DNA from 3 places in the Paenibacillus sp. J22P169 genome. Region 1 is predicted to be linked to each of the others. Evidence: riboswitches for the same ligand, from Rfam matches in the RefSeq annotation. Region 1 holds a riboswitch; each other region holds the start of a gene.
What was found. A riboswitch is a leader RNA that binds a small molecule or an ion and turns the genes downstream of it on or off. The one in region 1 is predicted to bind cyclic di-GMP.
Positions count from the first base shown of each region.

Region 2: linked by a shared signal. The riboswitch ahead of AC58QG_RS12280 (hypothetical protein) and the one ahead of AC58QG_RS18285 (sensor domain-containing diguanylate cyclase) in region 1 are both predicted to bind cyclic di-GMP.
Region 3: linked by a shared signal. The riboswitch ahead of AC58QG_RS30150 (PilZ domain-containing protein) and the one ahead of AC58QG_RS18285 (sensor domain-containing diguanylate cyclase) in region 1 are both predicted to bind cyclic di-GMP.

Region 1 covers NZ_JCAUAO010000003.1:91,488-95,718, forward strand. The annotation lists gene AC58QG_RS18280 (spore germination protein) at 1-164, opposite strand, end outside; gene AC58QG_RS18285 (sensor domain-containing diguanylate cyclase) at 243-1,907, opposite strand; cyclic di-GMP riboswitch class I at 1,977-2,068, opposite strand; gene AC58QG_RS18290 (hypothetical protein) at 2,246-2,371, opposite strand; gene AC58QG_RS18295 (malate:quinone oxidoreductase) at 2,571-4,082, shown strand; gene AC58QG_RS18300 (SIMPL domain-containing protein) at 4,178-4,231, opposite strand, start outside.
Region 2 covers NZ_JCAUAO010000001.1:2,675,890-2,680,120, reverse strand. The annotation lists gene AC58QG_RS12285 (MDR family MFS transporter) at 178-1,401, shown strand; cyclic di-GMP riboswitch class I at 1,516-1,609, shown strand; gene AC58QG_RS12280 (hypothetical protein) at 1,728-2,033, shown strand; gene AC58QG_RS12275 (exopolyphosphatase) at 2,179-3,093, shown strand; gene gloA2 (SMU1112c/YaeR family gloxylase I-like metalloprotein) at 3,167-3,562, shown strand; gene AC58QG_RS12265 (THUMP domain-containing class I SAM-dependent RNA methyltransferase) at 3,731-4,231, opposite strand, start outside.
Region 3 covers NZ_JCAUAO010000010.1:16,782-21,012, reverse strand. The annotation lists gene prfA (peptide chain release factor 1) at 1-26, opposite strand, end outside; gene ychF (redox-regulated ATPase YchF) at 60-1,160, opposite strand; gene AC58QG_RS30150 (PilZ domain-containing protein) at 1,240-1,980, opposite strand; cyclic di-GMP riboswitch class I at 2,084-2,170, opposite strand; gene tadA (tRNA adenosine(34) deaminase TadA) at 2,455-2,913, shown strand; gene AC58QG_RS30140 (DUF1697 domain-containing protein) at 2,935-3,486, opposite strand; gene AC58QG_RS30135 (DUF1648 domain-containing protein) at 3,502-3,999, opposite strand; tRNA gene AC58QG_RS30130 (tRNA-Arg) at 4,163-4,231, shown strand, end outside.

The DNA of each region.
Region 1 (4,231 bases):
GGATTAAAGCAGTAAGAGTAAGGAACCGTTAATCCATTTTTGATTAAAGCCAGATCACAAAGAGATGGGAAGTAGATCACTTCCATTTGCATATAGCCATTGTCTAGGGTGTCATAGAATAGGTCAGCTGGATTGTTCAACTCAGCACGGATGCGCTCGATCATGCCAATTCCCCCAATTCCCTTACATTACCATGCGGTTTAGCGTGCCCTGAAAGGGGGGAGAATAATCAGAGGAGGAGGTTAGCCTTGCAAATATTGTTCAAACACAGTTCGCTGGGAAACTTTCATTTGCATGCCTTTCTTATAAAATTGGAAATTATTTCGACCTTGTTCCTTGGCTGCATACATGGCTTGATCTGCATGTTTGAGCAATTGTTCCAAGGTATCTCCATCGTAGGGATACATGGAAATCCCCATATTTGTAGAAACGTAAATATCACCGATTTCCATACGAAAAGGCATTTTCAGCAAGGTGATGATGGTCTGAGCTTGTTCGATCAGGGATACTTGATTCCCTTGGGGAAGTAAGATGACGAATTCATCCCCGCTAAGTCTGAAGACCGAGCCCTTTTCCTGTAAACTACTCGAAAGTATGGAAGCAAATTTCTGTAAGGTATGATCCCCAACCAGATGACCGAAAGAATCATTAATCCATTTGAATCGGTAAATATCCAAATACACAACGCCTAAGGTTTCCTGGTATTTCTGCGCATGGGAAAGAGCCTGTTGGAACTGCTCATTTAATTGATTGCGATTGGGTAATCCGGTCAAATAATCGAAGTACGCTAACTGATGGATGAGTTCTTCCGACTTCCTTTTTTCAGTTAAATCCCTGAGGTAAGCCGTGAAAATCGGTTTCCCCCCATACACCATATCCGTGATGATAATTTCAGCAGGAAATGTACTGCGATCAGCGCGGTAGGCCGTAATTTCGAATCGTTTGCCAATGATGGATTCAGCCTTCAGACTTAACAATTGATACAATAGAGCAGCATCTTGTCCATCTTGATCGAAAGGCAATAGAAGATCGAATAATGTACGTTTCAGCGCTTCTTTGCGCGTGTATCCGAAGAGACTTTCTGCCGCAGGATTGAATTCTATGATCCAGCCTTGAGGTTTAAACATGAAGATACAATCGATAGCTGATTCTAAAATGGAAGCTTTGAGCGCAATCTGTTCGGCTAGTCGTCGATCTACGGATAAAGAACTAATAAAGCTGATTGCAAAGATGAGCAATGTTCCAAAGGCCACATACATAGCCACGACATAGAAGTCCATATTCATAGCATTGGCACTATGAGGATGAATGACCGTAGGGAACGATATCTCAGCCGATAACATGCCCATATAGTGCATCCCAGCAATAGCAGTGCCCATGATCAGGCTGCTAGTTAATAGTCTCTGTTGGTTGCGTTTAAAAAAGAAATAAAGCGCCGTAATGGATGCGAAAATAGCAATCACAATCGATAGCGTAAACGGTACGAGCCTATAGTGGATGGTCACATTTTGTAAAGCTGCCATACCGATATAATGCATGCCGCTAATCGCTAACCCCATGAAGGTACCTCCAATAAGGAAGCGTGAACGAATGGAGCTGGCTTGAAAGGCCACTAGGAGACCGATCAGTGCACCCCCGACCGCTACTAGAATAGAGATACTGACAATTGAAATATGATACGTGACGCCATGGGGCAAATGATAAGCTAGCATCGCGATGAAATGCATGGACCATACGCCTACACCCATGACAAGGGCACTACAAAGTATCCAACTTTTCTGATGCCATCCTTCTGAAGTGGACACTTTCCGAGCTGAATTTAAAGCCGTATATGAGGCAAGCAACGCAATAACGAAAGAAAGTAAGACAAGTACAACATTATAACTTTCCGCTAGCGAGTGATGCATGAGAGCCCCTCCTACCCGTTTCCCGAAATAAAAAAAGGACAATCCCGAATAAAGGATCATCCCTTCATATCCGGCAACCTGTCAACCATAGCATTCCATGAGGAATGCGTTAGGCCATGGCTTTGCGTCTCATCGTTTCCGATGATTTGCCCTTTTCAATTTGATCTTCAAATACCGTGCCGTACCCATTGAGTCTATTACTATTTAACTATTATAGAGGAGGGTAAAATTACCTGTATATAGCGATAAATGCGTGCTTTTGTCGAATTCAATTAAGAAAGGTAAAGTCGACCCATTTTTTTACCACATTAGGTAAAATACACGGCTTAGTCGCCATTTCAACGAATCCGCCCAGATACAAGCATTTCATGATGTTGGCTAAGAAATAAGAAAAAGACGATGGATGGTTTATCAACATGAGGAGCAGGATAATGATGAAGATTGGAAAATTTGTAATTATTCATAATTCCGATAAGACTTCTTTCCTGCACTTCTTGTCCTAAGGCTTATAACTATCATATAATAGTAAATAAATATTTTATCGATAGGCTTATTGTTGATCCAGAAAAGGTGTGTGATTAGGCCGCGACCTGGCTTGCTGTTACGCTTAAGCAGGCGCGCCTGTATCCTTTCTGTAAATTTCAGGGTATAAGGATGGTTAAAATGAGCAACAGACAAACTACAACAGACGTCATCTTAATTGGTGCTGGAATCATGAGTGCGACCTTAGGGACACTTCTGAAAGAATTAGTGCCGGAATGGGAAATTAAAGTCTTTGAGAAGCTCGAAAAAGCTGGAGAGGAAAGCTCTAACGAATGGAATAATGCTGGTACAGGGCATGCAGCACTGTGCGAGCTTAATTACACTTCCGAGAAACCAGACGGATCTGTAGATATTAGTAAAGCAATCCAAATTAATGAACAGTTTCAGCATTCCATGCAGTTTTGGTCCTATCTTGTAAACAGCAAGCTAATTCGTGACCCCCAAGACTTTATCATGCCATTGCCTCATATGAGTATGGTTCTTGGGAAACAAAATGTATCGTTTTTAAAGAAACGGTATGAAGCCATGTCGAATAACTCCCTGTTTCAAGGTATGGAATATTCCGATGACCCTAAAAAGCTAATGGAATGGATTCCACTTATTATTAAAGATCGTCCATCGAATGAACCGATTGCAGCAACCAAAATTGACTCCGGTACGGATGTTAACTTTGGTGCTTTAACGCGTATACTGTTCGATCACTTAAAAACTAAGAACGTCGATATCAAGTACAAACACAGTGTTGATAATATGAGACGTACTGGTGATGGCTCTTGGGAATTGAAAATACGTAATATCAACAGCGGTAGTGTTGAGCGCCATACGGCTAAATTCGTCTTTATCGGCGGTGGTGGTGGAAGTCTGCATCTACTGCAAAAATCCGGTATCCCTGAAGGGCGAAATATTGGAGGTTTCCCAGTAAGCGGAATTTTCATGGTGTGTAATAATCCAGATGTTGTCGCGCAGCACCATGCCAAAGTGTACGGCAAAGCGAAGCTTGGAGCTCCACCAATGTCTGTACCGCATCTAGACACACGATTTATCGATAATAAAAAGTCGTTGTTATTTGGACCATTTGCCGGGTTCTCACCAAAATTTTTGAAAACCGGTTCTATGTTCGATTTGGTTACTTCGGTAAAACCGAATAATCTCGTGACGATGTTGTCGGCAGGTGCCAAAAATATGTCATTGACCAAATACCTGATCGAGCAAGTCATGTTATCGAAAGAAAAGCGCATGGAAGAGCTGCGGGAATTTATCCCAAGTGCCAAAAGTGAAGATTGGGAGCTAGTTGTAGCGGGTCAACGTGTACAAGTTATTAAAGACACTGCTGCTGGCAAAGGAACGCTTCAGTTTGGTACGGAAGTTATTAGTTCAGCTGACGGCTCATTAGCGGCTTTGCTCGGGGCTTCTCCTGGAGCTTCCACCGCGGTTTCGGTCATGCTAGAGCTAGTAACCAAATGTTTCCCGGAACATATCAAGGAATGGGAACCGAAAATTAAAGAGATGATTCCGAGTTATGGTGTGTCACTTCTGAAACATCCTGAGCTTATTGATGAAATTCATACGTCAACAGCTCGGACTCTTGGTCTAAATGAAAAGAGAACGTTACAGGCCGCACGTCAAACTTAACGTCATGTAATATATAATAATCAGTGGGGAGTCTGCTTCGCGGCAGAACTCCTCTTTTTGTTGCGCATCAGTTTTTGTTGAACGAAGACCAGTTTTTAAGCGAAATAAAACCACAATTGAACTTTTGCATGAAACTCGATCTGTCCAGG
Region 2 (4,231 bases), on a different contig from region 1:
ATCGCCATTATAAAACCTTCACCCAATAAATACCATCTGAGTGAAGGCACATAGAAAAAGCTGAAGTTCCCAGTTCGAAATTACGACACATTCCGCGCTTTTCGTGTATAATTGAAATTCGGCGTCAATTAATTAACCGTAGGGTAATTCGTGTGTCTGCGAGAGGAGTCATCGTCTATGAATCGTATACGTTATTTTCTTCAATCCTATCATCCTATCGTACATACGCTACTCTTAGGTACGGTCATGGCCCGGGCTGCGTCCTCCATGAGTTTACCTTTTCTAGCGATCTATTTGGCTAAGCATTCGGACATGAGCCCAGGGCTTATTGGGATCGTCATTGGCATGGGGGCTTTAGCGGGTACTTTCGGCGGTTTTGTCGGGGGCACCTTGTCAGATCGTTTTGGACGACGCGTGATCATGCTCGCGGCGCTCTTCGGGTGGGGATTCGTATTCCTTGGCTTCGGCGTAGTGAAGTTACCAGTCCTATTTATGCTGCTTAATATGTTGAATGGACTTTGCCGCTCATTCTACGAGCCCGTGTCGCAAGCCTTAATGGCAGATCTCACAGAGACGTCCAAAAGGAGGCAGGTATTTTCACTTCGATACATGGCGATTAACGTAGGTGTGGCTGTAGGTCCATTGTTGGGAGCATTCTTTGCGACAATGAATGGAGCTTTGCCATTTTTGCTCACGGGTATTATTTATTTAATCTATGGCATTACGCTTTACGCACTTCTTATTAAGTTCGGCATTAAGAAAATCGAAGGTGAGAAGAAAGCGATTGTGACTTTCCGTTCGGCGTGGGGAGTCATTCGTAAGGATATGACCTTCCGTTTGTACATTGTCGGGGGAATTATCGGGGCGATTGGGTACTCTCAGGTTATGGTAACGTTGTCGCAGTACCTCCAGAGAGATTTTGCTAATGGGGTCAAAATGTTTGCGATTCTCATGAGCGCCAATGCCATCGTCGTTATTGTTATGCAGATACCGCTCGGTAAATGGGCGGAGAGGTATAAACCGTTAACAGCCATTGTCGTTGGGAATTTAATGTTCGCATTAGGAGATATCGGGTTTGCTTTCTCGCACTCGCTCATATGGCTCATTATTTCCATGGGAATTTTCACATTTGGTGAAATTCTAAACTATCCGGCAGCAAACATGTTGATTGATAAGCTGGCGCCTGAACAAATGCGTGGAACCTACTATGGTGCTCAAACGTTAACGAATATCGGACATTTTATGGGGCCATGGATTGGCGGCTTCTTATTGGTTTCATATGGAGGTCAAACGCTCTTTCTCGTGATTGCTATTTTGTCTTTGGTAGGGTCCATTTTCTATTGGAAAGGCACAAAACGTCAAAATTCGGTAAAAATAACGTCGAAAATGCAAACATTTTGATGGAATTCGTAAAAATAGTTCCTGCGAACTATTCGAATTCAAATCGTCATCCCTTATTCTTGAGAGTGTAGGATGTCTCGTTTATCGCTTCATCTAATCAGAATTTGTAAGTCATCTCGATAAAGGCAAAGCTGGCGAAAGCCAGTGACGCAAAGCTACAGGGGCCTCTCTTCTCCTGAAAAGGACAAACGGCCAGCCAGCCGCCGAACGATTGGGAATTCACTTAAGAACCCCTCTAGTCGGTTCACTAAGGTGGGGTTTTTCTCTGTCATAGCGAAGCAAATTAAAACAAATGGAACAAGTTGAACGAAGGAGGCCCTAGCGGCATGAAATCGGAAGAGCAATTGCAGGATGAACAGAAAGCAACATCGTTATGCGGTAACCATGTTGCGCGTTTGGTGCCATCCACGGATGGACCTAAGCTCATGATAAACCGAGAAGAATATGCATTGAACGAAGCTTGTTGGGATGTTGAAATGTTTCACGGAAGAAACAATAGCATTCTCATTTTCTACTGGAAGGGCGAAGTTAAGCTGTCAGTGAAAATGCCCCCAATGGCTCAAATCGAAGGTTTTTTAACAAGATTATTTCAGTGCCTATCCTCCAAATTGAGAGCGGTTCAACCTATTTAGGTGAATCGTTCTTTTTTTTATAATCAGAAATCATGCCATGCGTATGGCGAGTGATTTTCTCATTGTCACGTATCGACACTAGCTGATATAATATGACCATCATAACTCGTAGTTCTTAAGAACTATATCAAAGGAGATGCATGGCATGAGATTAATCACACGTTCTGATTTCGATGGTTTAGTATGCGCGATGCTCTTCAAACAATTAAACATGGTGGATGAAATGAAATTTGTCCATCCCAAAGATATGCAGGACGGCCTTATTGAAGTAAATGAGAATGATATTTTGGCCAATGTGCCTTATGTTCCAGGCTGCGGATTATGGTTTGATCATCATGCAAGTGAACTGACACGGATGGGTGAAGAGGTTTCGTTTAAAGGGGAAACTCGGCTCGCTCCAAGCGCCGCACGCGTTGTCTATGATTACTATGGCGGCAAAGAAACCTTCCGTGATATCGACGATATTATGCAAGGTGTAGATAAAGCGGACTCTGCTCAGTTTAGCAAAGAAGATGTTTTGAATCCGAACGGGTGGGATTTGCTTTCGTTTATCATGGATGCTCGTACAGGGTTGGGGCGTTATCGGGATTACCGAATCAGCAACTATCAGTTGATGGAGGATCTGGTTGCACATTGTGCAACGAAGTCCGTTAGCGAGATTATGGAGCTGCCAGATGTCAAAGAGCGTGTAGCTCGTTACTTTGAGTTGGATGCCCTTTACAGGGACATGCTGCAAACCTACACGCGGGTAGAAGGCAATGTTATTATTACGGACCTTCGCGATGTAGAGACGATATATCCAGGCAATCGTTTTATGGTTTATGCGCTCCATCCAGAGCAAAATACGTCGATTTGGATCGTGGATGGCCGAAATAAACAAAACTGCGTATTCGCATGTGGTCACAGCATTGTCAATCGTACAGCGTTAACGAACATTGGTGACTTGATGCTTCAAAATGGCGGAGGCGGACACCACGCTGCAGGTACTTGCCAAGTCGCATACGAGCATGCTGATGAAGTTCTACATAAAATTGTTGAAACCATGCAAGCAGCAGGGTAAAATAAGAGGATAAGCCGCAGGATGGGAGCAGCCCAGCATGCGGTTTTTTTCTTTGTCGGGAGGTATGATCAAATTGGATTTAAAGCAGATGCATCACGTTGCAATTATATGTTCGAATTACGAGCACTCCAAGCATTTCTATGTGGAGCTACTGGGACTCACGGTCATTCAGGAAACCTATCGCGCTGAGAGAGATTCGTATAAATTGGATTTGCGTATTGGGCAAACCGAGCAAGAGATTGAATTGTTCTCGTTTCCGAATCCGCCCTTACGTGTGAATCAACCAGAGGCGCGGGGTTTACGGCATTTGGCTTTTGTTGTTACAGACATGGAGCAAAGTGTACAAGAACTCGAAGCGAAGGGCATCGCGGTTGAGCCTGTTCGCATTGATCCAATCACAGGGAATCTTTATACGTTTTTCGCTGATCCTGATGGGCTGCCATTGGAGTTGGTAGAGGTTGTTGAATAAAAGAGCATCAGGATAACAGAACATCAGTAACAGAACATCAGTAACAGAACATCAGTAACAGAACATCAATAACAGAACATCAGGATAACAGAAATCCCTCACAAGGCTCGGTCTGGCTGCTGACGAATGCAAGCGAGAATAGAGGTCATTGTGAGGGATTTTGTTTAACTAGTCTCTTCTGCGCGGAGGCAAGGGACCTAGATATTGGAACAGATTACACTCGATCCGTCCGTTGAACAGCTTGCGCTTCTTGTCGGCGCGGCGGTTCATATAATGTTCGAGTTGTGTGCTTGGGCTTAGGATGAATAGGCTCCACGACGGCATCGGACGCGTTAATGCGCCGAGCTCGCGCAGCGCCAGCTCAACATCCGGTGCTTCACCAAGACGCTCGCCGTACGGCGGGTTGGTGATCAAGCAGCCATAGTCGCCGCGCGGGCGCGCCTTGGCGATCGGCTCAACCTTTAGCTGGAACTGCTTCGTCAGTCCAGCTGCCTTGGCGGCCGCCTCTGCCACTTCGATGGCAGCAGGGTCGATATCGCTGCCGACGATGTGCAGCGGCACGTTGTCTTTCACCGCGTCGAAGGCTTCGTCGCGGGCTTTGTCCCAAAGCTTGCGGGGGATGTTCCCCCAAGCTTCGCTAGGGAAGCTGCGCCGCAGGCCTGGCGCGAT
Region 3 (4,231 bases), on a different contig from region 1:
ACAATGGACTGAAGTCGATCCAACATAGGGGATCACTCCTTTCTTATTTTTATTAACAATTAAACGTTGAAACGGAAATGCATAACGTCGCCGTCATTAACCACGTACTCTTTACCTTCAAGACGTACTTGGCCTTTTTCCTTAGCTCCCGCCATGGATCCCGCAGCAGCCAAATCGTTATAAGAAACAACCTCTGCACGAATAAATCCACGTTCGAAATCCGTATGAATCACGCCAGCCGCTTGAGGAGCCTTCGTTCCTTTACGGATCGTCCATGCTCTAACCTCTTGAACACCAGCCGTGAAATACGTGTACAAGCCTAGCTTTCTGTACGCTGCTTTGATCAATCTATTCAAGCCGGACTCTTGAAGTCCCAGCTCTTCCAAAAACATGGCTTTTTCTTCGTCTTCCAGCTCAGCGATTTCGGATTCAACCTTCGCACTAATAGAAACAACTTCGTTGTTTTCTTTCTCAGCGAATTCCTTCACAATTTTAACGTATGCATTGTCGTCCGCAGTTGCAACTTCATCTTCACTCACGTTTGCCGCGTAGAGCACTGGCTTCATCGTCAGCAAATGAAGATCGCGAACTAGAAGACGCTCGTCATCTGTCAAATCCAAGCTGCGTGCTGGCATATCATTATATAAGGCTTCTTTGATACGTTCCAAACACTCAACCTCAGCTACAACTTTCTTGTCGCCGCCTTTGAGGTTTTTGCGTGAACGCTCGATCTTTTTATCAACCGACTCAATGTCTGCCAAAATCAATTCAAGATTAATCGTCTCGATGTCGCCAATCGGATCGACTTTCCCAGAAACGTGAGTAATATTATCATCCTCAAAACAACGCACAACATGCACAATCGCATCGACTTCACGGATGTGTGCTAGAAATTTATTTCCAAGGCCCTCGCCTTTGCTCGCACCCTTAACCAAACCCGCAATGTCAACGAATTCGAAGGCCGTCGGCACAATGCTCTTAGGCACAACGATTTCTACCAGCTTCTGCAATCTCTCGTCTGGTACTTCTACTACCCCAACATTCGGATCGATCGTACAGAACGGATAATTCGCAGATTCTGCCCCCGCCTGTGTAATTGCATTAAACAATGTCGATTTTCCTACGTTCGGTAGACCGACGATACCTGCTTTCAAAGCCATTGTCGTTTACAACTCCTTAATTTTCGAAAATCATCCTTCTTATTATATAGTACTTGGAGGGCAAAAAAAAGCCTGCAAGCTATTGATTGGCTGCAGACTTTTTTTCCATTGCTTTTTTGAACTCTTCATCCCGCTTCTGCTCGAAGTAGGTTTGGATCTGATTTCGCAGAATAAAACCGCGCAGCGCATTGCTTTGTTCCGCAGGAACGCTCTCGAAGCTGGCCCCGTAGTAGTAGACGTCCTCTTGCTTTTCTTTCCTTATAATTTCCAACATGCAAGGCATTTCAAAGCCTAAATCCAGCTCGACTTGCAGCAGACATTTTTTGTGAAGAATACCATCGATCATCGAATTATCATTTATGGTAAAGCCAATTCCATTCATGGAAATATTTTTTATCGAAATTCCAATTGGATTTTCCAATTGATGCTGCTCTTTTTGGGTTATATTTTGGAATCCTGCTATGTGACCTATGTTCTTCACTTCTACCCGCGGGAACTCCCGTTTCTCTGAAAACTTCTTCCGATTCTCAGGTGGATTGATCACGATGAGTGAACCAGGCTCTCTAGCTACGATTGTCGAATGAAAAACGAATAAACCCGATTTGGTGTATAACGTCAATTTCGCCTTATCACCAAGCTGAAATACCTCATATTCCGGCAACTCAATTTCCATAATGTCTCCTTGTGCATAGGTAAGAATACCTGTTGCCACGAAATCATCCTTCGCCACTACAGCTCGGCAATCAATTAATACCTCCACATCATATCCTTCTTTACTCCCATATCGCTTCAAAGCATCCTGCTTCATCGCCATGCTCATCTTCACCCTCCCTTAATGATGGATTTCATAACAATTTTCCGCACAAAATAGACTGCCCCCACACAGGGACAGCCTATCACCGCAATCAAAAAAAGCATCGATTTTCGGTAACCAGGCTGCCATAGTTCATAAGAACCGTAGACCCTCAGCTTTGCGTCCTTGCCTTTCAGCAAGTTTGCCATTGTCGAACCCTGCTATTCATTTATGTAGATATATTGTTTCTGGTCTTAATGATCTATCCTTGGGCCAAACTGGTCTAAAAGACCCACTATTACCACCATTATACGTAGCCTGGATATTTCTTTCAACTAAAATCCTTGCATGGGCCATGTTTTTATTGTATGAATGTGTAGTGGATTAAATATCCACAGGTTTATAAGTTATCCACATTGTTATCCACAGCTTGTTAACAACGAATATTTGTTCGGATTTTTATACACATGTGGATAAACTATTATTGCGAGGTGTCCCCCTGTGGATCAACATATCCCCTGGATGAAAGAAGCGATTGGCGAGGCGCTGAAAGCTGAAGCCATCCGCGAAGTACCGATTGGCGCCGTCGTCGTCCATCAAGGTCAAATCATTGGCCGCGGCTATAATTTACGTGAAACAACCCTAGATCCTCTCGCGCATGCGGAGATGATTGCCATTAAACAGGCGAGCGAACATCTGCAGGCTTGGCGCCTTTTGGACTGCCAGCTTTATGTGACGCTGGAGCCTTGTCCGATGTGCGCAGGTGCGATCGTACAAGCACGAATTCCGCAGGTGATATACGGTACGGTGGATCCGAAGGCAGGCTGTGCGGGAACGTTGATGAACTTGCTGCAGGAGGATCGATTCAATCATCGTGTCGATGTGGTGAGTGGCGTTTTGCAAGAAGAGTGTTCGACGATGCTAACGCAATTTTTCCGAAAATTACGGGGAAAAGCTTAAAGGTTTAGCCCTTCCGACAGCTTATTGGCTTGGCTGTAAGGCCTCTGCAAGCTCTACGAGCTTGCTCATCGTATTCCAATTACGAGTCGTCGTTTGGTCGCCAAGCTTCTGAATGTTGCTTGCCAGCTTCGAATCCAACACACTTTGCCGAAACAGAAAATATATCGTGCAGCCCCGTATTTGAAATTCATCCACTTCACTCTGTCCTTTGGATAAGATGTCGGTGAATGTCTGCTGCGGGGCTTCTTCCGTTAGCACGGAAATTTGAATGCTCTCTGCTTCGGACAAAGCCTCTGCGTCATAAGGGCAGTTCGCTACAAGTTTAGCTAGCTCCGTTGCGGTACGCAAAATAACGGTAGGCGCTACGCCTACCGCATCGCTGATTGCTTTTTCAATACGCGGTCTTAGCGTTTCACTGGACTCCTCTGATTGGAACAGCACATTGCCGCTTTGCAAATAGGTCTGTACATGTGCTAACCCTGAGGCCTCCAGCGTCTTTTTCAAATCGGCCATTTTGATCTTGTTCTTGCCTCCTACATTAATCCCACGCAGAAAACCAACATAAACCGTCATTTCCGCTCACCTCCTTTACTTTAATTGTATCGAACGTACGATGAAGAAGATGATCGTGCCAAACAGCATCAATAAAATGAAGCCTAACACCCACCAATTGAGGTCGGCGTTGCCCTCTTTTGCACTTTGGATAACAGACCATTCAATAAAGCCAAACAGAATCACAATCACCGCTTTTAAACTGTTCATAAATAAACGAGCATTCTGGTATTGTCCACGGGCATTATGTGGCGTAATTGGTGACGGATAATTATACACGTGAGGGACCTTGCTTAGGAGGGTCAAGCCAATGTAGCTGATAACGCCTATCAGTGGTAAGGCAATTAGGCTCATTTTGTTCCCCCAACCATCGATCTCCCCTTTACCGTTAAAATGCATCGGAATTCGCTCAGGCATATCGTGCCACACGTAGGCGACATAAGCGATCATACTTATGATTATGAACAGGGAAATAACATCAAGTACGGTTTCAGCTTTGGAACTGGTGAGTTGAATCACGGGACGTTGCTCCATACGACACCTACTTTCTATTGGTTTAACAACAAATTACGTTAAATGCTATATCTATTTCTTTATCCACTATGTACATTCCTTGCTCAAAGGAAACCTCCTGCATACACATGGGTTAAAATGGGTTGCACCCCGAAAACATCTCGTGTTAGAATGACGATACTATGCGCCCGTAGCTCAGCAGGATAGAGCAACAGTTTCCTAAACTGTAGGTCGTACGTTCGAATCGTATCGG